Regions from separate parts of the Colwellia sp. SU-HH01172 genome, predicted to be linked through region 2. Evidence: riboswitches for the same ligand, from Rfam matches in the RefSeq annotation. Region 2 holds a riboswitch; each other region holds the start of a gene.
The links. Region 2 has a riboswitch for cobalamin ahead of AC27JP_RS17170 (TonB-dependent receptor domain-containing protein). Riboswitches for the same ligand answer to the same signal wherever they lie in the genome.
Positions count from the first base shown of each region.

Region 1: it holds a riboswitch for cobalamin, as region 2 does, so the genes downstream of both, AC27JP_RS00300 (ABC transporter ATP-binding protein) here and AC27JP_RS17170 (TonB-dependent receptor domain-containing protein) in region 2, are expected to answer to the same signal.
Region 3: it holds a riboswitch for cobalamin, as region 2 does, so the genes downstream of both, bluB (5,6-dimethylbenzimidazole synthase) here and AC27JP_RS17170 (TonB-dependent receptor domain-containing protein) in region 2, are expected to answer to the same signal.

Region 1 is NZ_BAAJMB010000001.1:63,025-69,677, forward strand. Features, by position in the region: gene AC27JP_RS00290 (lipoprotein-releasing ABC transporter permease subunit) at 1-810, opposite strand, end outside; gene AC27JP_RS00295 (M13 family metallopeptidase) at 1,218-3,284, shown strand; cobalamin riboswitch at 3,427-3,572, shown strand; gene AC27JP_RS00300 (ABC transporter ATP-binding protein) at 3,804-4,658, shown strand; gene AC27JP_RS00305 (FecCD family ABC transporter permease) at 4,655-5,662, shown strand; gene cobO (cob(I)yrinic acid a,c-diamide adenosyltransferase) at 5,668-6,273, shown strand; gene AC27JP_RS00315 (cobalamin-binding protein) at 6,328-6,653, shown strand, end outside.
Region 2 is NZ_BAAJMB010000007.1:188,089-194,741, forward strand. Features, by position in the region: gene cobT (nicotinate-nucleotide--dimethylbenzimidazole phosphoribosyltransferase) at 1-175, shown strand, start outside; gene AC27JP_RS17155 (adenosylcobinamide-GDP ribazoletransferase) at 165-986, shown strand; gene cobU (bifunctional adenosylcobinamide kinase/adenosylcobinamide-phosphate guanylyltransferase) at 986-1,594, shown strand; gene AC27JP_RS17165 (cobyric acid synthase) at 1,591-3,099, shown strand; cobalamin riboswitch at 3,183-3,336, shown strand; gene AC27JP_RS17170 (TonB-dependent receptor domain-containing protein) at 3,388-5,259, shown strand; gene cobD (threonine-phosphate decarboxylase CobD) at 5,354-6,397, opposite strand; gene AC27JP_RS17180 (cobalamin biosynthesis protein CobD/CbiB) at 6,445-6,653, opposite strand, start outside.
Region 3 is NZ_BAAJMB010000004.1:4,028-10,680, forward strand. Features, by position in the region: gene AC27JP_RS11620 (GGDEF domain-containing protein) at 1-425, shown strand, start outside; gene bluB (5,6-dimethylbenzimidazole synthase) at 466-1,251, opposite strand; cobalamin riboswitch at 1,292-1,520, opposite strand; gene AC27JP_RS11630 (S8 family serine peptidase) at 1,692-4,094, opposite strand; gene AC27JP_RS11635 (S8 family serine peptidase) at 4,473-6,299, shown strand; gene AC27JP_RS11640 (S8 family peptidase) at 6,567-6,653, shown strand, end outside.

The DNA of each region.
Region 1 (6,653 bases), on a different contig from region 2:
CACGGCCGCAAATAATGCGCCTTGGCTTTCTTGCCAACTAACATAATTAAATTGTGGATAGCTGATGTTTAGTTGGTTAATGACCGTCTTCGCATTAAAAGCGTCATTTAAATACAACCTAAGTTGCTCAACGCCATCACCTTTTTTGCGGTGTAATTTAGCGCCATCTTTAATATGTATATAAACCATAGACTCATCTACCTGTGAACCAACATTGAAAATTCCAACAATGGTAAATGCTCTATGCACGGGTACACGTCCCATTGGGGTAAATAAGGTCTTATTCGGTAAAGTTAAACGTACAGTATCACCTAAACCAACATTCAAATTGCGCGCGAGTGCTTGCCCTAAAACAAGCCCAAAGGGTTTATCGGAAAGTTGCTTCAAATCGCCATATTCCATAGCACTATGGATAATATTATGCTGTTCGTATTCAGGCATAATACCGTGAATTAACACTCCCTGTAATGCTGACTTTGACTGGATCAAGGCTTCGCTTTCTTGAAATGGTGTCACGTGTTTTACCGTGGGTAAGGCAACCAGTTCGGCCTGCAATTGTCGCCAATTTTTTAATTGACTATTGCTGCGCTGCTCACTGTCTTGGGAGATTAAAATATGAGGAACAAGTCCGAGAACACGACGTTTTTGCTCTTGCTCTAAGCCGTCCATTACCGAAACCACGGTAATTAATGAGGCGACACCAAGCACAATACCAATAATAGAGAAAAAGGTAATAAAGGAGACAAAGCCTTTACCATGATTGCTGCGGCTGTATCTTAAGCCGATGTAGACACTAACAGGTTGAAACATTAATCCTTTCTTCACCTAAAAAATGGCAAAACGCCAAGACAAATTTGCCAGAGAGCATAGCACAGCTTAATGAAATATGACTGGCCTGTTTGTTAACTTTTCCCCATTTAACGAGAATTATCAATAGAGTTGACAAAATCGATAACAAAAGTGATGTTACGTGAGATAAACAGCACCATAACTTATCCACATTCCCCTTGCTAAATGAATTTACATTAAAGAGTAAAGCACTTAATTAACAATTAATTAAACTAAAAACACCGCCGACACTATTGATATGTAAATATTAGAATACAAGCATTACATTAGAATATGTAATCAAAGGTTTCATTTCACTAGTAAATAGCGCCGAGAATCATTAGTATCGCTGGGTTAACAAAAATATTCTTAAAAACTGTGAGTGTAGAATGAAAACTATAATAACAAGTGCAGTATGCACATCTTTACTGTTTATTGCTGGCTGTAATAACGACACCAGTACAACAACAGTTGCTGAAACTCCTGCGATGCAGAAAACAGCCTTAGCCTCAGGTATTGACAAAGCCAACATGGACTTAACCGTTCGTCCTCAAGATAACTTTTACCGCTATGTTAATGGCGCTTGGTTAAATACAAATGAAATTCCAAGTGACAAAACCTCGATTGGCTCTTTTTACGACTTACGTGATGAAGCGGACGACAATGTCAAAGCCATTATTGAAGAACTTGCCGCGACTGAAAATCTGAAAATGGGTAGTGACGAGCAAAAAGTTGCAGACTTATTCCGCTCTTACATGAATACAGAAGCACGTGATACGGCAGGCATTGCGCCAGTGCAAGCTATACTTGATAACATTAACGGTTTGAAAGACAAGAATGAATTAGCAGCATTTTTTGGTGAAAATCAAAAAATTGGTGTCGGTAGCCCATTAGCATTTTACATCAGTGTTGACGCAAAAGACTCCACTCGCTACGCCACGCACGTTTGGCAAAGTGGTTTAGGCTTACCTGATAGAGATTACTATTTTAACGAAGCCGATCGCTTTACAAAATTACGCGAAGGTTATGTTGCACATATTGAAAACATGTATAACTTAGCTGGCCTACAAGATGGCAAAGCTGCCGCAGAAACTATTATGGCGCTTGAAACAAAATTAGCTGGTTTTCATTGGACAAAAGTTGAATCTCGTGACAGCACAAAACGTTACAACAAATTTGACGTTGCCGATTTAAACACAGTAACAGATGCTTTTAACTGGACTGCTTATCTTGAAGCTCAAGGTGCAGCTGCTCAGAAAGATCTGATTGTTAATCAACCTTCATTCGTTAAAGGTTTTGGTGAAACATTTGCAGAAACTTCTTTGGCTGATTGGAAAACCTACTTAACCTTCCACACCCTTAGTAACTTTGCTGGTTCACTAACAAGTGCATTAGATAAAGAAAACTTTGACTTTTACTCAAAGCAATTAAGTGGTCGCAAAGAACAACGTCCAATGTGGAAACGTGGTGTTGCAGTAGTTAATAGCAACTTAGGTGAAGTTATCGGTAAAGTTTATGTTGGCCGTCACTTTAAACCTGAAGCTAAAACCCGTATGACGCAACTTGTTGAAAACTTGCGCGGCGCATATGGCGCAAGCATCGATGAATTAGAGTGGATGTCTGACGCAACGAAAAAAGCAGCACATGTAAAATTAGCTAGCTTTGATCCTAAAATCGGTTATCCAAATAAATGGGAAGATTACTCTAAACTTGTCATTAAAAGTGATGACTTAGTCGGCAACAAAATGCGTTCTGGCATTGTTGCTCATCAAAAAGAAGTGGCTAAGCTTGGCGGCCCAATCGATAGACAAGAATGGGGCATGACACCTCAAACCGTAAATGCTTATTACAACCCAACTAAAAATGAGATTGTCTTCCCAGCAGCTATTTTACAACCGCCATTTTTCAACTTAGCAGCAGATGACGCAGTTAACTACGGCGGCATTGGCGCAGTTATTGGCCATGAAATGGGCCACGGCTTTGACGACCAAGGTAGCAAATACGATGCTGACGGCAACATGCGTAACTGGTGGACTGAAGAAGATTTAGCGGCCTTTAAAGTGCGTGCTGATAACTTAGTTGCGCAATACGATAACTATGCCGTATTCGATGACTTAAACGTAAATGGCTCTTTAACATTAGGCGAAAACATCGGTGATTTATCAGGTGTCACTATTGCTTATAAAGCTTACAAAGCATCACTAAATGGTAAAGAAGCAGAAGTTATTGAAGGCTTAACTGGCGACCAACGTTTCTTCATGGGCTATGCACAAGTATGGCGCGGAAAAATGGTCGAGAAATCACTACGTAACCGCGTAGCGACTGACCCACATTCGCCAGGCGAGTTCCGCGCATTAGGCTCATTATCAAATATGCCTGAATTCTACAGTGCATTTGACGTAAAAGAAGGTGACGCTATGTATATCGCACCAGAAAAACGCGTTAAAATTTGGTAAGCATTGCCCTAATAGCAATAAAATTACATCAATAACAAAAGGAGTCTAATGGCTCCTTTTTAATTTCGTTTCGTTGCACTAGCAAGCAACTAGCGGGTTGGTTTTCATTGTAAAGCGTTGCACATACACGTAAAATCGACCGACAATTAAATGATATTTTCAACACTCGAATGCGAAATTCTCCGTTGAATGATAGGGAACACGGTTAGAATCCGTGACTGTACCCGCAACTGTACATAGTGTTTGTATTTTTCACTAAAAGTCAGGACACCTAGTATCATGATGGTCAATAACCAAAACATTAACACCGTGCGGGAATACACGAGAGTTACTATTGCCGCTATGGCACATGTCACTTATCTTTTATTTTCAGCACGTTATAACTCAACACTATTAAGTTATTAAAACGGATGCCTGACAGCAAATGAAAACAGTAAATAGTATATTTCTGATGATTAACGTCAGTGCTACTTGCATCGTTAACAACACAAATCACAACCCTAGAGTTAACGGCTAACCATGGCTAATTTATTAACGGTAAGTAATATTTCTTGGCAAGTTGAGCAGCAAACTATCCTCGATGATGTTTCATTTACCGTCAATCAAGGCGATATTATTGGCATTATTGGCCCTAACGGCGCCGGCAAAACTTCTTTATTAAAGTGCTTGCTCAATCAATATAAAAACTGGCATGGCAATATAAAGCTTAAGAATAAGAGCCTACATGAGTATAAGCCAAAAGAGCTCGCACAAATATTTTCTCTAGTTGTACAAAAATCACCGCCAATATTTGATTTAAAAGTTTACGACGTCGTTAGAATGGGGCTCTTACCCTACAAAACATTGTTTGCCCGTGATACTGACGTAGATAAAAAAGAAATATTACTAGCCTTAGAAAAAGTAGGTTTAACCAAGAGTAAAAATAAGTTTTTTAATACCTTGTCTGGTGGTGAGCAACAACGAGTACTAATCGCAAAAGCTTTAGTGCAAAAAGCTAAAATATTAATACTTGACGAACCAACTAATCATTTAGATATTTTTTATCAACATCAAGTATTGCAACTGGTTAAAGCTCTCAACATTACGGTGATTATGACCATACATGACATTAACTTAGCGGCGCAATACTGCAATAGATTATTGATATTAGACCAAGGAAAATTAGTCTTAGATAGCCAAATAGATCAGGCACTGAACCCAAGTGTATTAAGTAAGGTTTTTGGTTTACCTTGTTATCGAGAAGATGCCAAACATTGCGGTTTTCCACGTATTTACTTTTATCCCGAAAACACAGCACATTGGGCCGAACAAACATCAAGATTCAATGTTATGCCTAACAGTTCAAATAACAAAAAGTTAGGTGAACTTAAATGAGATTATTAACAGCATTTAAAGGTAAAACCGTCTGGGTTTTTAGCTGCTTAATAGCCATTACCTTTTGTTCTATCGTTGCCGCCATTACCTTTGGGCCGGCAGAAATAACCAGCACAAACATTTTACAGTGTGTGCTCAGCAGTTGCGCATCACCCATGCATGATATGGTAATTTGGCAAGTGAGAATTCCTCGGGTACTGGTTGGTTTAGTCGCAGGTATGGGGCTAGCTTGTGCAGGGGCAATACTACAAAATGTTACTCGTAATCCGCTTGCCGACCCCTATTTATTTGGCATAATTTCTGGTGCTGGGTTGGGAGCCACTATAGCCACTTTAGTGCTTAGTGAAGAGCAAATGTTGGCGCTACCATTAGCGGCATTTCTTGGCGCACTATTTTCCGTTATTTTTGTTTTTGGTATTGCAACCCTGTTGCGCAACATGAATCATTTACTGTTAACTGGCGTTGCCGTATCTTTTATGCTCGGCTCTATTAGCCATTTTCTGCTTTATTTAGGAGATCCATTTGCCACCAATCGCGTTATTTTTTGGTTAATGGGCAGTTTAACTCGGGTGGAAATGTTCCACTTTTACTTGATCAGCGCTATGGTCATCATCACGTTAATAACAATCTTCGCCCTTCATCGGCAAATAGATGCACTACTACTTGGGGATGAAAGCGCCGCAAGTCTTGGTGTTAACGTTGATAAATTACGTATTATTTTACTTGCCTTATGTGCAGCAATTACCGCTACCATTGTTGCCTATTGCGGTGGTATTGGCTTTGTCGGCTTAATGATCCCGCATATTGTTAGGCAACTCGTTGGCGTGACAACTATGCCACTGATATTTGGCTCAGCATTGGTCGGTGGCTGCTTTTTAGTTTGGGTTGATGTATTAGCTCGCAGCGCCTTGAGTAATGTTGAGATCCCTATTGGTATTATTACTTCCGCCATCGGCAGTATTTTCTTTTTAGCGATCATGTATCGCACTCGTAAAACAGGATAAAAATTATGACAACAGATGCAGATAAAAATCAAAAACATCAAGAACGTATGCAACGCGTCAAAGAAAAAGTTGATGCTCGAATTGACGCCGCTCAAGAAGAACGTGGTTTATTAATTGTTATTACCGGCAACGGCAAAGGCAAGTCAACCTCAGGTTTTGGTACCTTAACTCGTGCGGTTGGCCATGGTTATACTGCTGCAGCATTGCAATTCATTAAAGGTGACTGGGCATGTGGCGAACGTAACTTATTAGAAAAGAACGGCGTTGAGTTTCATGTTATGGCAACTGGCTTTACCTGGAATACCCAAGATAAATCTAAAGATATTGCGGCAGCGACTAAAGTTTGGGCTGAAGCAAAGCGCTTACTAAAAGATGATAGTGTCGATGTAATTTTACTTGATGAGCTAACTTATATGCTGTCTTACAAATACTTAGACTTAGATGAAGTGATTGAAGCGATTGTTAACCGCCCCGCCATGCAGCATGTCATCATCACAGGTCGAGCATGTCACCGCAGTATTATTGAGCTTGCTGATACCGTGAGCGAAGTACAACCCACTAAGCATGCCTTTGACAATGGCATCAAAGCACAAAAAGGTATCGACTGGTAACTTGCTCTCGCGACAAAAAATCAGGTTCAACGCCCGTAACAAACTGGAATAATAATGAAACTTAGTCACTACATGCTCATTGCGCTATTGGGCTTAGCGTTTACCACTAACGCCAATAGCATACAAGAAAATGGCTCTGCTAAACCGCGCATCATTGCACTAGCGCCACATATCGTCGAAATGCTTTTTGATGTTGGTGCCGGTGAGCAAATTATTGCGACGACAGAGCACTCAGATTATCCACAAGCTGCCAACGCCATTCCTCGTATTGGTAGCTCGTTACGGATACAAATTGAACGTGTTATCGAGCTTCAACCTGATCTCATTATTGCATGGAAGAGTGGCAACCCCAGCGATGATTTGGCGCGTATCAAACAGTT
Region 2 (6,653 bases):
GCAAGGTCATCAAAAAATATTGCAATGGTTAGCGGTTAAACCGTTATTAAACTTAGGATTACGTTTAGGTGAGGGCACGGGTGCGGCGCTAGCATTACCGATTATTCAAGCTGCTGTTGGATTTTATAATGACATGGCGAGCTTTGCCGATGCTGAGGTAATTGATGTTACCTAAAACTAGCGTGGTAAATAGAGAGTATAACTTGATGTTATTAGCATTGAGTTTTTTCACCCGTATTCCGGTTAACATCAAGGCTGATGTTGACGATGAAATGCTCAATAATGCCAGTCGATACTTTGCTTTAGTTGGCGTGTTAATTGGTGGTTGTTCAGCCGTAGCTTTTTATCTTAGTGCAATGTTATTACCTGTCGAGATCGCACTTTTAATTTCAATGTTTTGCAGTGTATTGCTCACCGGCGCTTTTCATGAAGACGGTTGGGCTGATGTTTGGGATGGCTTCGGCGGCGGTTGGACGGTCGAAAACAAGCTTAATATCATGAAAGATAGCCGTTTAGGCACTTACGGTGCAGCGGCATTATTTTTCATTTTAATGGTTAAGTATCAAGCTTTAGCCGCTCTTGTTGGCAACGTTAATAACAACGAGCTTTTATCTGTAGAAGCACTGAATATATTATCGGTTCTATTGCTTGGGCATTGTTTAAGCCGTGTTGTAGCAACCAGTTTAATTGCTGATATGCCTTATGTCAGCGAAGATGCGACATCAAAAGTTAAGCCCTTAGCACAAGTGTTATCAAGCAATAGTTATTTAATTTTGCTGGCAACAAGCGCTGTGGTTATTACCTTTACTTTATCATTTAGCGTGGCTTGGCAATTAGTGGCTATTTTGCTCATTACTCGCTGGTGTTTAAAACTCTGGTTCACTAAACAACTAGGCGGCTACACCGGAGATTGTTTAGGCGCAGCGCAGCAGCTTTCAGAAGTCGTTGTTTATATTGCTTTATTGTCGCTAACAGGGGCGAGTTAATGAATAAGATACAGCTTATTTTAGGCGGCGCTCGTTCTGGTAAAAGTTCATTGGCTGAAAGTTATGCTAAGTCATCAAACCTACCAGTAACTTATATCGCAACCGCACAAGCCTTTGATAGTGAAATGCAGCAACGCATTGCGCAACATCAAGCTGAGCGTCCTGAACATTGGCAACTAGTAGAGTCGCCATTATTGCTAGGCAAAACCATAGCATCAGTTATTGAAAATAGTCAGCAAGATATCTGTATATTGGTTGATTGTTTAACACTGTGGCTCAGTAATAGTTTATGTAAGCCCAATGTTGAAGCGGGTCATACCTCAGAATGTAATCTTGATTATTGGCAACAAGAAAAACAGCAATTTTTAGCACAATTAGAAAGCATAAAACTGCGCTCTAGTAATAAAAAACAGCGAGTTGAAATTATCTTAGTTAGTAACGAAGTCGGTCACGGCATAGTGCCGATGGGTGAACTTTCACGCCAGTTTGTTGATCAAGCCGGTTGGTTACATCAGGCCATTGCCAAAGTTGCTGATAATGTTGAATTTGTGATGGCAGGTTTGCCTTTATCACTAAAAGCGCCTGTCGCTACCAAGGATAAATCGTGAAAACATTGATGGTGCAAGGCACAACGTCAGACGCCGGAAAAAGTACCTTAGTTGCCGGGCTATGTCGAGTATTAGTTAATGCTGGTGTGAATGTTGCGCCATTTAAACCACAAAATATGGCATTAAATAGTGCAGTAACGAAAGACGGCGGTGAAATTGGCCGAGCACAAGCATTACAAGCGATTGCAGCAAAAGTAGAAGCGCGCGTTGATTTTAACCCTATTTTGCTAAAACCTAACAGTGATACCGGCGCGCAAGTAATTGTGCACGGTAAAGCGTTATCGAACATGGAAGCGGGTAAATACCACGACTATAAAAAATTCGCGATGCAAGCGGTGGTTGAGTCACATCAGCGCTTGGCAAATGATCATGATGTGCTGTTAGTTGAAGGAGCAGGTAGCCCCGCAGAAATTAACTTGCGTGCTCATGATATTGCCAACATGGGCTATGCCGAAAAAGTAGATTGCCCGGTTTTATTGGTGGCAGATATTGACCGTGGTGGCGTATTTGCCCATTTGGTGGGGACGCTTGAATTATTGTCGGAATCAGAACAAGCAAGAGTTAAAGGTTTTATCATCAACCGTTTTCGTGGTGATATAAAGTTATTAGAATCTGGCTTAGATTGGCTTGAACAGCGCACAGGGAAACCTGTATTAGGCGTGTTGCCTTATTTACATGACTTAGCGTTAGATGCCGAAGATGCCGTCGCGCTAGATAATAAAGTCACACAAGCTAAGGTTAAAATTTTTGTACCTTTGCTGCCACATATGAGCAACCATACCGATTTTGACCCATTACGTTTACAGCCCAATATTGACTTGCAATACATTCGCATTGGTCAGTCGTTACAGGGCGCTGATTTAATTATTATTCCAGGCAGTAAAAATGTCACTTCTGATTTAACTTTTTTAAAGCAACAAGGTTGGCAGCAAGAAATTGAACAACATCTTCGTTATGGCGGCAAGGTCATGGGGATTTGTGGTGGCTACCAAATGTTGGGTAAACAAATATTTGACCCTGAGCATATTGAATCACATGTTGAACAAGTATCAGGCTTAGGCTTATTGAATTTCAACACCACCTTAACGCGAGAAAAAACCTTAACGCAGGTAAGTGCGAGTATGAGTTTAAATGGTGAAACTTGTCAGTTAACAGGTTATGAAATTCACTGTGGTGTTTCAACAGGGCCAGCGTTATCTAAACCACTACTACATATTGAAAGTGATGGTTTAGGCAAAAAGCAATATACACCTGACGGCTGTATTTCTGATGATAAGCAAATTATCGCCACATATTTACATGGTTTTTTCGACTGCCCTGAACCAACACAAGCGGTGCTGAATTGGTTAGGTATTAATGATTTAGTACAACCCGTTATCGATATTAATCAGCATAGAGAAGTGCAGTTAGAGCGCTTGGCTGATATCTGTCAGCAGCATTTAGATATGGAAAAAATTCAAAGCATTATTGCACAAGGTGTCGATACGCCAAGCGATAATGGTTAAGTCTTCATTTTGAAGTTGTTGTTGCTAACAGCAATAAAACTAGCGAGTCGAAGTATTCGATTTAGCAATGAAAAAAATTTAAATAAGCGACAGTAACTAAATATCTTAGTTACTGTTTAACATAGTAAGTTCGAGGGAAGAAGGTGAGAAACCTTCACTGCCCCCGCAACGGTAATTATAACGTAAGTAAATCTTCGTTATATAAGTCCGAGCACTTGAATTTACTTAATTCACACTGCGTTTATGCAGTAATAAATATGGTGCGGTGGGCATCGTTAATGAGGTCATATGAACATTAAGCAAAATAACTTTTTCAAAAAATCATTTTTATCATTGGCAATTGCCGGTGCTATGTCGACATCTTTTATCGCTTCAGCGAACGCTGATGAAACTGCTGACGACATGGAAATTATTTCAGTTACAGCATCACGTACTCCAATGAATATTGAAGACTCACTAGCGAGCCAAGTTGTGATTACTCGTGCTGATATCGACCGTATTCAGCCTAAATCAGTATTAGATATGTTATCAACTGTTGCTGGTCTTGATATTTCAACATCTGGTGGTCGAGGTCAAAGCTCATCAGTTTATATGCGTGGTGCTAATTCTGGTCATACCCTTGTTTTACTAAATGGTGTTCGCATTAGCTCTGCAAGTTTAGGTTCTACCAATGTGCAAAATATTGCCCCAGAACTTATTGAGCGTATTGAAATTGTTAAGGGGCCTCGTGCGGCATTATGGGGTTCTGATGCTATTGGTGGTGTTATCCAAATCTTTACGCGTAAACTAAATAGCGGTGAGCATTTTGTTAGCGCCAATGTTGGTAGCGAAGGCTACAGTATGCTTAATGGTGGTATAGGTATTGAGCATGGTGATGGTTTTACTAGTCTAAGTGTTGAGCATGAAGAAAGTGATGGCTTTGACGCTAAAGATGATTCAGAAACTGATGACGATGGTTATAGTTTTGATTCATTTGCTATTAATGGTCAGCAACAAATCAACAAGGCATTAAGCTTAAATTGGTTGGCGCAATTAGATCAAGGCGATACTGAGTATGATAGCTCGTTTGGCGCCAATGAAAGTGAAATTAATAACCATGTTTGGCAATTAGGTGCTAACTATAATTGGCAAGTTAATAATATTAATAACATCACACAATTTAGTGTTAGTCAAAGTCGCACTTCTAACATAGCTCATGGCAATGGCACGAGTAAAAGTGAAGGTACGCAATATGATACTCGTCGTAACCAGTATTCCCTATTAAATAGTAGTGAGTTTTCTTCGCAATGGTTATTGAACTTGGGTGCAGATTTAATTCAAGAAGAGCTTAAAGGTAGTAATGAGTACGACGAAAAAGAACGTGATACTACCGGCGTCTTTGCTCATGCAATGTATAGTGAAGGCAAGTTATCTTATGAATTAGCTGCACGTTATGATGATGTTGAAGGTATTGACTCTGAAACTACTTTCAACACCAGCGTTGGTTACCAAGTAACAGAAAGCACACAAGTAAGTTTTTCTGCAGGAACTGGTTTTAAAGCTCCTACTTTCAACGACTTATATTACCCATTAAATTGGGGTTATATTGGCAACAAAGATCTCGTGTCTGAAACTTCAGCAAGTTATGAGTTTAGTGTTAAAAGTCAATTCAATGCATTATCAGTTGCCTTTAACCTTTACCAAACAGATATTGAAGACTTAATTGATTGGAGTGGTACTGATGCAGATAATAATGTAACTCCTATAAATGTTGACGATGTAGAAATTAAAGGTGCTGAAATTGGTGCAAATTATCAAGGCTTTGGTGGCGTACATCAGTTTAATGTTAGTTATATTGAAGCTGAAGATGCATCAACAGGTAAGCAATTAGGTCGTCGTGCAAAAGAGCACGTTAGCTATCAATTTGATACATCACTTGGTAACGCGGACTTATACGCTGAAGTTCAATATAAAGGTAAGCGTTATGACTACCTTTTTGGCGGCGCAGTTGTGAAGCTTGATAGCTATTCATTGGTGAACTTAGGCGTTAGCTACCCTGTTTCGGATAATGTAAAAATTCAAGCAAAAGTGAATAACGCATTTAATGAAAATTACCAAACTTCAAGTGCTTACTTTACTCAAGAACGTGTTGCTTATTTTGGTATCACTTACCAAAACTAGTTGATAATTTTTTACTCGTTAAAAAGGCACCAAATTCGGTGCCTTTATTTTTTTCGAGTTACTTTAGAATACTACTTAGCTGAATTGGGTTAACTTAACTGTGTGAGCTTAACTGTGTCAGCGCATTGATACATGTTGCTTTAAGTCTGGCCATTTCAGGCTCTAGAGCAATACCAAACCTTAGAGTGTCTTGTTCATCAGAAAGTCGACAATAAACACCTTGCTTACACAGCAAATGATAGAGTTTTTTTGCATTATCTGTTTGATGAAAGCTCAAGGTGAGAAATAAATCACAGCCGTGAATATTACTGACTAATTTTGAGGTAAATACCTGCCACAATAACGCTTCTTGTTGTTCACGTAAGGTATGTAATTTGTCGCGTTGCTGGTTATGCCAGGTATGATCAGCTAGGGCTTTTTCTGCGATAATTTGCGCAGGACCATTCACTTGCCATGGCCCCAGCAAGTCATTAAATTTTTGGCACCAATAATTATCAGCCACCAAAAAGCCAATACGAATACCAGCTAAACCAAAAAATTTGCCAAATGAACGTAGCACTAAGCAATGTGCATCGCTGGTTTGCGGGCAATAAGATTGTTCTTTAGGCATCACATCAATAAAGGCTTCATCGACAACCAATAAGCCATTAAGCTGTTTTAATCGTTGATGATATTGTTTAATGATATCGCGAGGAAAAAACTGCCCGGTTGGATTATTCGGGTTGATGATCACAACGACACTGTTCGGCTTTAATTCTGTTATTTCCGGCAAGGTTTCTTGATAAAAATGTAGTGTGAAACCCGCCATTTTCCATGCTTGAGCATGTTCTTTATAGCCACGTTCCGGCAAATACACATCTTGGCTTGCCATATTTTGCTGGCGATATAATTCAGGCAGAGTTTTAATAATTGACTGACTGCCATTGGTGATAACAAGCTCTGAACATTGATAATATTGTTTTGCCGTTGCGATTAACTTTGGGCTTAGTTGTGGTAGTTGTTGCCAAGCACGCAAGGGAATATCAGGGATCGGGTAACTTATCGGGGCAATGCCAGTTGATAAGTCGAGCCAGTCTGCCACAGAAATTTTATATTGCTCTGCAACTTGTTGAAGCTGTCCACCATGAATTAACGCCATTTTCTTCCTATTGCTGCACTGAATTTGTTTTCTAGAGTTATTGAAGATTATTGCAAGTAAATGAATAATTGAAAAACGAATACCGCAATGAGTAGCAGTAAACTGGCTCGGCTGACGAGCTTTAAACTAGCTGGAATATCTTCACTGCTAACCTTATTACCTGAGGCATCGCAGCCTTCACCTAAAGTGACAGAGTGAACCTTTTTACCATGATAAAGAGCACTGCCGCCGAGTTGTCTGTTCATTACGGTTGCAC
Region 3 (6,653 bases), on a different contig from region 2:
TACAAGAATTAGATATTGAACAGGTGCATTCATCTTTAGCGATAGATATTGATCACTTCAAAAATATTAATGATCAATTTGGCCATTTCATTGGTGATAAAGTTATTCAGCGAATTGCAAAAGTAATAAAAACAAGTATTTCTGATCAAGATATTGCGGTTAGATTTGGTGGCGAGGAGTTTGTGGTGGTTATGGTGAATAAAACTATGACGCAAGCTCATGAAATTGCCGAAAAAATACGTTTAGCCATAGCTGAATTGAAATTAATGCAACGAGACTCTAAAGCGTATTTACCAAAAATATCGGTTTCAATTGGTGTTGCTCAACGACAAGATGAACTTAATTGGATGGCATTATTTGAACAAGCCGATACTGCACTGTATCAGGCAAAAAACAGTGGTAGAAATAAAAGCGTTTGTCTATAAAACGCTTTTAGTTGATGCTATAGCTAAGCAGAAGTAGGCTTTAATTCTTATTAATAAAGGATTGTGGAAATGATTGATCTGCCTGTAATTGGTTAATCAGCTCGTTTTCTTCACTGTTACTAGCCTCTTGTCCCCATGAATTAAAACTGACGAGTTCGTCGATAGCTCTACGTGGTAACCAATTTGCCGTTTCAAGCTCCGGCCTTTCGTGAAAATGACTAACATACCCTAAGCACAAATAAGCAATAGGAACGACGTGCTCAGGTAATGAAAGGATGTTCTTTAACGCATCATGATGCAAAATTGACACCCAACCAACACCGATACCTTCTGTGCGTGCAGCCAACCAAAAATTTTGTACCGCACATACTGAGCTATATAGGTCCATTTCTTTCATATGTGTTCGGCCAATAACGGCTTTACCTGTGCGTTTACGATCGCAAGTTATACAAATGTTTATTGGAGATTCAATAATTCCTTCAAGCTTTAAGTTTTTGTATTTATCTTGCTTGTCAGCGGCAAACATTGTTTGTGCCTCTTGATGGGCAAGGGTGAAGTCTTGATGGATTTTCTTTTTAACGTCCGGTGATTGAATAACGATAAAATTCCAAGGTTGCATAAATCCTACTGATGGTGCGTGATGTGCAGCATAAAGTAGACGGCTTAACACTTGCTTAGGGATCGCTTTAGGTAGAAATTGTCCGCGAACATCACGGCGATTGAAAATGGCTTTATATAAACCGTGCTGTTCTTGTTCACTTAAACCGTGCTGATGTTGAGACTGAAATGGTTGCTCTTGAGCTGTACTCGTGTTTTTGAAATCCAAAGTATTCCCCTTAATGGATTTAGAAGCGATCGGCCTTTCGCTTTATTTGTATTTCTAGGCAGGTCTTCTGACTAAGACAAGGTTTATATTCAGCTATTGTGATATAAACAATATTCGAAACCTTCCCAGCAAGACTACCAGTGGTTATATTCGAACTCATATGTCATTACAGCGTTGGGCACGTATTGGAGTTACACCAATTTCCCTATTCTCTTGGTCTCTACAAAATAAAAAGTAAAGCGGCAAGCACCTAAAAATAATTTCGTCGGCACTATAGCATTGAGTATTGAAATTGAAAAACGCTATATTAAATCAACTTAATTAAAATCAATTATTGTCTCTGGAAGATGTGAAAAGGGGGGAAGGGGTTATAAATAAAAAAAGGGAAAGCACAATGAAGTACCTTCCCTAAATAAACACTAGTTGGGTTTTAGTTTAACCTACGGGTTATATGTTACGTCTAAACTAACACCGCTTGCTGCTGAGTATCCATAGATACCTATGTGCCATGTATCAGCTGTTGGGTTAGTGAATGAACATGATTCGGTATTACCACTTTCATATGGACGACAGTCATAAGTAGATGATGTTGGTTGTGCACCACGACGAATGTACATGTCTGCATCACCTGTACCACCACTCATATTGAAATCAAGAGTCGCCATGCCTGCTGGTACATCAATGGTGTAGTATGTCCAAGCACGACGTGCAACACTGATATCAGTTACTGAAGCACTGCCACCTGTAGCACCGCCACCGCCAGTAGAACCTTCAGTGAAACTACCTGTTAGGCTAACACCCGTAAAGGCAGAGTAACCAATAACTTTCACATGGTAAGTGCCAGCTTGTGCCGTTGCAATTGGACATGACTCTGAGTTACCACCAGCATATGGACGACAGTCATAACTAGACGTTGTTGGTGCTGAACCAAATTTCACGTAAAGATCTGCATCACCTGTGCCGCCAGACATATCAAAACTTAAGCCAGTAGCACCTGCAGGTACTTCCATAGTAAAGCTTAATTCTTCTGATTTAGCGCCGGCTAAATTTGTTTTAGCTACGCCATTTTCTAGTACGTCGCCACCAGTAGGAGGTGTTGTTGTCGTACAACTTGCTGCTAACGCGTCTGACGCTGCTTTTGCTTGTACTAAACCGTAACCTGTTTTGTCATCACGACCCGCAACATCTAAATCAATCGCTGTTGCTTTTAATGCATCACGTACTTGTGTTGCTGTACAGTCAGGGTTGTTGCTCCAAACTAACGCCGCAACGCCAGTAACGTGAGGAGTCGCCATCGAAGTACCATTGTAATAAGCGTAATCTTGGTCGCCGACAACATTTAAGTTAGCATTCGTACCTAGTTGTCCCATCAATTGCAAACCTAACTCACGGTTTACAGAAACTGTTGGCACTGTTACGTCAGAGTTAGCATCAACTAGAAATGGATTTTGTAGGCCTGGACGAGCGCTATTACTATAAACGATAACACCCGAAGCTCCTGCGTCAGCACAAGCTTTCGCTGGGTTTATTTCAGGATAATTACTACCTATTTGGTTATCGTTACGTTCAGCTAAACAAATGTTACCTGATACGTTTGAACAGCTGTAGCTGCTACCTGAAAGAGTACAAGCGGCTAATACGCCATTTGCTGAACTATTTACGTTACTTACGGTAAAGCTGCCACCACTTTGAATGTAATGAGTTTGTGGTACAACTTCATCATTACCATAAGTTGTTGAACCTAAAGTGATGTAACCTAAACGACCATCGCCAGCAACAGTCGATAGAATTGCTTCGCCTGGTGCTGATATTTCAACTTGAGATGTGTATTGAGAGAATTCTGCATGTTGACGACCTTGATCAAGTGCGCCTACTGCCATTACTGAATCGTAAGATGCTGGGTAAGATAATGATGAATCACCATCGTTACCTGATGCAGCAATAAGTAAAACACCTGCATCAGCGGCAGCTTGTAAAGAGTTACGTTCGGCGTTACTTGAACCTGAACCGCCTAGGCTCATATTAATCACTTTAGCACCGTTATTGACACAAGTGTCTACCGCATCAACTAATTCACCCGTGTAACCCCAACCTGCTTCGTTAAATACTTTAACAATGTGCAAGTTAACGTTGGTATTTGGCATAATACCGACAACACCTTCCGAGTTATTTACCGCCGCGATAGTACCTGCAACATGAGTTCCATGTGAACCACCGTTTTGGTACCAGTTACCCGTACCTGAGTTGTTAGTACCTGTAGCGTTGTTAGCATTTAAATCTGGATTGGCACGCTCATAACCTGAATCAATAATACAAACCGTCATGTTGGCAGCATCATTATCTGAAACTAAATCAGATTGAGTATCTGAGATACCCCAAGGTTGATTTTGCGCCATTAAGTAACGCTTATAATCAGGTTCTGCAAATTCAACATCAGCATGACTGTTCAATTCGTTTACCATAGCTTGAACGTCATTAACGTGTTTTTGCTTTCCTAAAGAAATAACATGACGGCCATTCTTAAGTTTCTTCAAGTGTTTTAAGCTATGACCCGCTTTTTTCGCTAAACCGGCTGGCATCGCTTTTTCTGAAGAAAAATTGCTTAAGGTTTGTGCTTCAAAGCCATTTTTGTATTTAACAATAATACGATCGGTAAAGTCATGACTCTGAAATTTTTGACTTTCTCGCCATTGACTAAAATCAGAGTTAACGGCGGTCATAGTGTTGTTTGCATTTACTGGCACAGCTTGTAACTCAGCTGCTTCAAATGTTTGAGCGTTACTGGTAGCTGCCATAATAGACAGCGCAAGTACGCTTAAACCTAATTTCTGATTGTTTCTCATTTGAATTCCTCTGCATTTGCATTTGTTGCGCTGAATGAATCGATAGCGGAGACATCGGACGCATTTTTGTTATTAGTTGATGAATTATTCATCGGCAACCATCATGGCTTCATTTTTAAATTGGTAATAGCAAATCCAAGACTAATAATCATAAAAAAACGACAGAGGTAAAAATATCGAATTCGCTTAAGTGTTTGATATTGAGGTGTTTTTATTGTTATGGTCGTAAAATTACGAAAAGTTGTCGCATTTGTACTAGGGAGGATTTTCAGTGCTGCTAGTATCGAAGGTCAAACAAGCCATTCAGGCTTGAAGTTAGCAAAATGATTAAATAATTATAATAAAACTTAATTTAATGTAGAGACACCTGGAGCATCTATGAAAATTTCTAAATTTACAAGTTCTATAATTGCAATTGCAATTACATCGGCATTTACTGCTAATGCGAGTGATGAGCGCTACATAATAAAGGTTGACGAAAGTAAAAAAGGAATTGTTAAAGCGTTAGCCAAAAAGTTAAACGCTGAAATGAAAATAGATGGTAATGGCTATTTTGCCGCTTCCTTTAAAGGTAAGAGCTTGGAAGATGTTAAAGGTTTAATGAATAACCCACATGTTCAACTTATTGAAGTGGATCAAAAGCGTGAACTCATGTCAGCATTTAGTGATGATTCAGGCAACCCTATGTTAGAGCAATTAACACCTTATTCTGTCTATCAATCTCAAGCTGATCAAGTTTCATTTAATGCCAATGCCGGTATGAAAGTTTGTGTGATTGACTCTGGTTTAGATCGTTCAAACCCAGATTTTATCTGGAATAATATTACCGGTGATAACGACTCTGGAACTGGAAATTGGGATGAGCATGGTGGACCGCATGGGACACATGTTGCCGGTACTATCGGTGCTGCAGATAACAATATAGGTGTTGTAGGCATGGCACCTGGTGTTGATATGCATATTGTGAAAGTTTTCAATGCTGATGGTTGGGGCTATTCTTCTGACTTAGCATATGCGGCAGATAAGTGTGCTGATGCGGGCGCAAATATTATTAGCATGAGTTTAGGTGGTGGTGGTGCTAACAGCACAGAAGAGAACGCTTTTAAAGCATTTACTGAAGCAGGTGGTTTAGTTGTAGCGGCAGCTGGTAACGATGGTAACGATGTACGCTCATACCCAGCAGGTTACTCATCAGTAATGATGGTTGGTGGTAATGACAACAATAATGATCGTTATACTGAATCTCAATATCCAAGCTGTACAGTAACTACAGGCAGAGGTAAGAAGCAAACGACAACCACTGATGAAACTGTCTGTGTAGAAATTACTGCCGGTGGTGTCGATGTTTTATCAACGTATCCCGCGGATATGGCAACAAACTCTACAGTGAGTGCTGACGGCCAAGCTTTTGCTTCTTCTGCAATGGAAAATGCCGGTAATGCTAGCGGTAATACATATTACATGGGAACTGCTGAAGCCACAGATTCTGGCGCTAATGGCAATGTTTGTGTCATTGACCGTGGTAATATTTCATTCCACGACAAAGTACAAAACTGTGAAAACTCAGGCGGTATTGGCGCAATTATCATTAACAATGAAGCGGGCATGTTATACGCAACTTTGGGTGACACTAACGCAACTTCTATCCCAGCTGCAGGTGCAGCATTTGAAGATCGCTCTGCGTTACTAGCAGCAACTACCGCTAATGTATTTATTGGCACGAGTGATTATGGTCTTATGACTGGTACTTCAATGGCAACTCCTGCAGTTTCAGGTATTGCGGCTTTAGTTTGGTCAAATCATAACAACTGTACCGGCACTGAAATTCGTGATGCACTAAAAGCTACCGCATTAGATAGCGGAGCTGTCGGCCATGATGTTCATTTTGGTCACGGTATTGCACAAGCAAAAGCTGCTAACGATTACTTAACTGCTAATGGTTGTGGCGGCGGAGTTACTCCTCCAAGTGGAGATATTAGTCTAGCAACTAACGGTTATCGTGCTAAAGGTAAAAATAAGGTAGACCTTAGTTGGTCAGGCGCTTCAACATCATCAGTAGATATTTTCCGTAATGGTGCATTACGTACAACAACATCCAACGACGGTGCATATACTGATAGTTTCAGAACATCTGGTACCTTTACTTACAAGGTATGCGACCAAGGTACGGATAACTGCTCTACTGAGTCAAGTGTTTCATTTTAGTAAAACTTAGCTAAGTAATTAAAATATCCAGCTTTTATTTAGCTGGATATTTTTGTTTTCTCTTGTATGTAATATAAATGTAAATAGATAGTTAAAAGTCATTGTGTGGTGTGATAGTGTTTGCCTGTAGTTTTAAAAGTCTTGAGCTTTTAAAAAGTGATATTGACATGACTTCGGTTATTGTTGGTAGTTGTAAAACATATGAAGTTACTCACCCTAATGTTTTTAAAAAAATTAGAAAGTGTAATGAACAAAAGGGGATAAAAAATGTTGTTCACTTCGAATAAAAACAAGACCAAGTTTGTATCAGTGGTTGGCGGATTGATTGCCGTCGCATTATTAATGGGCTTTAAC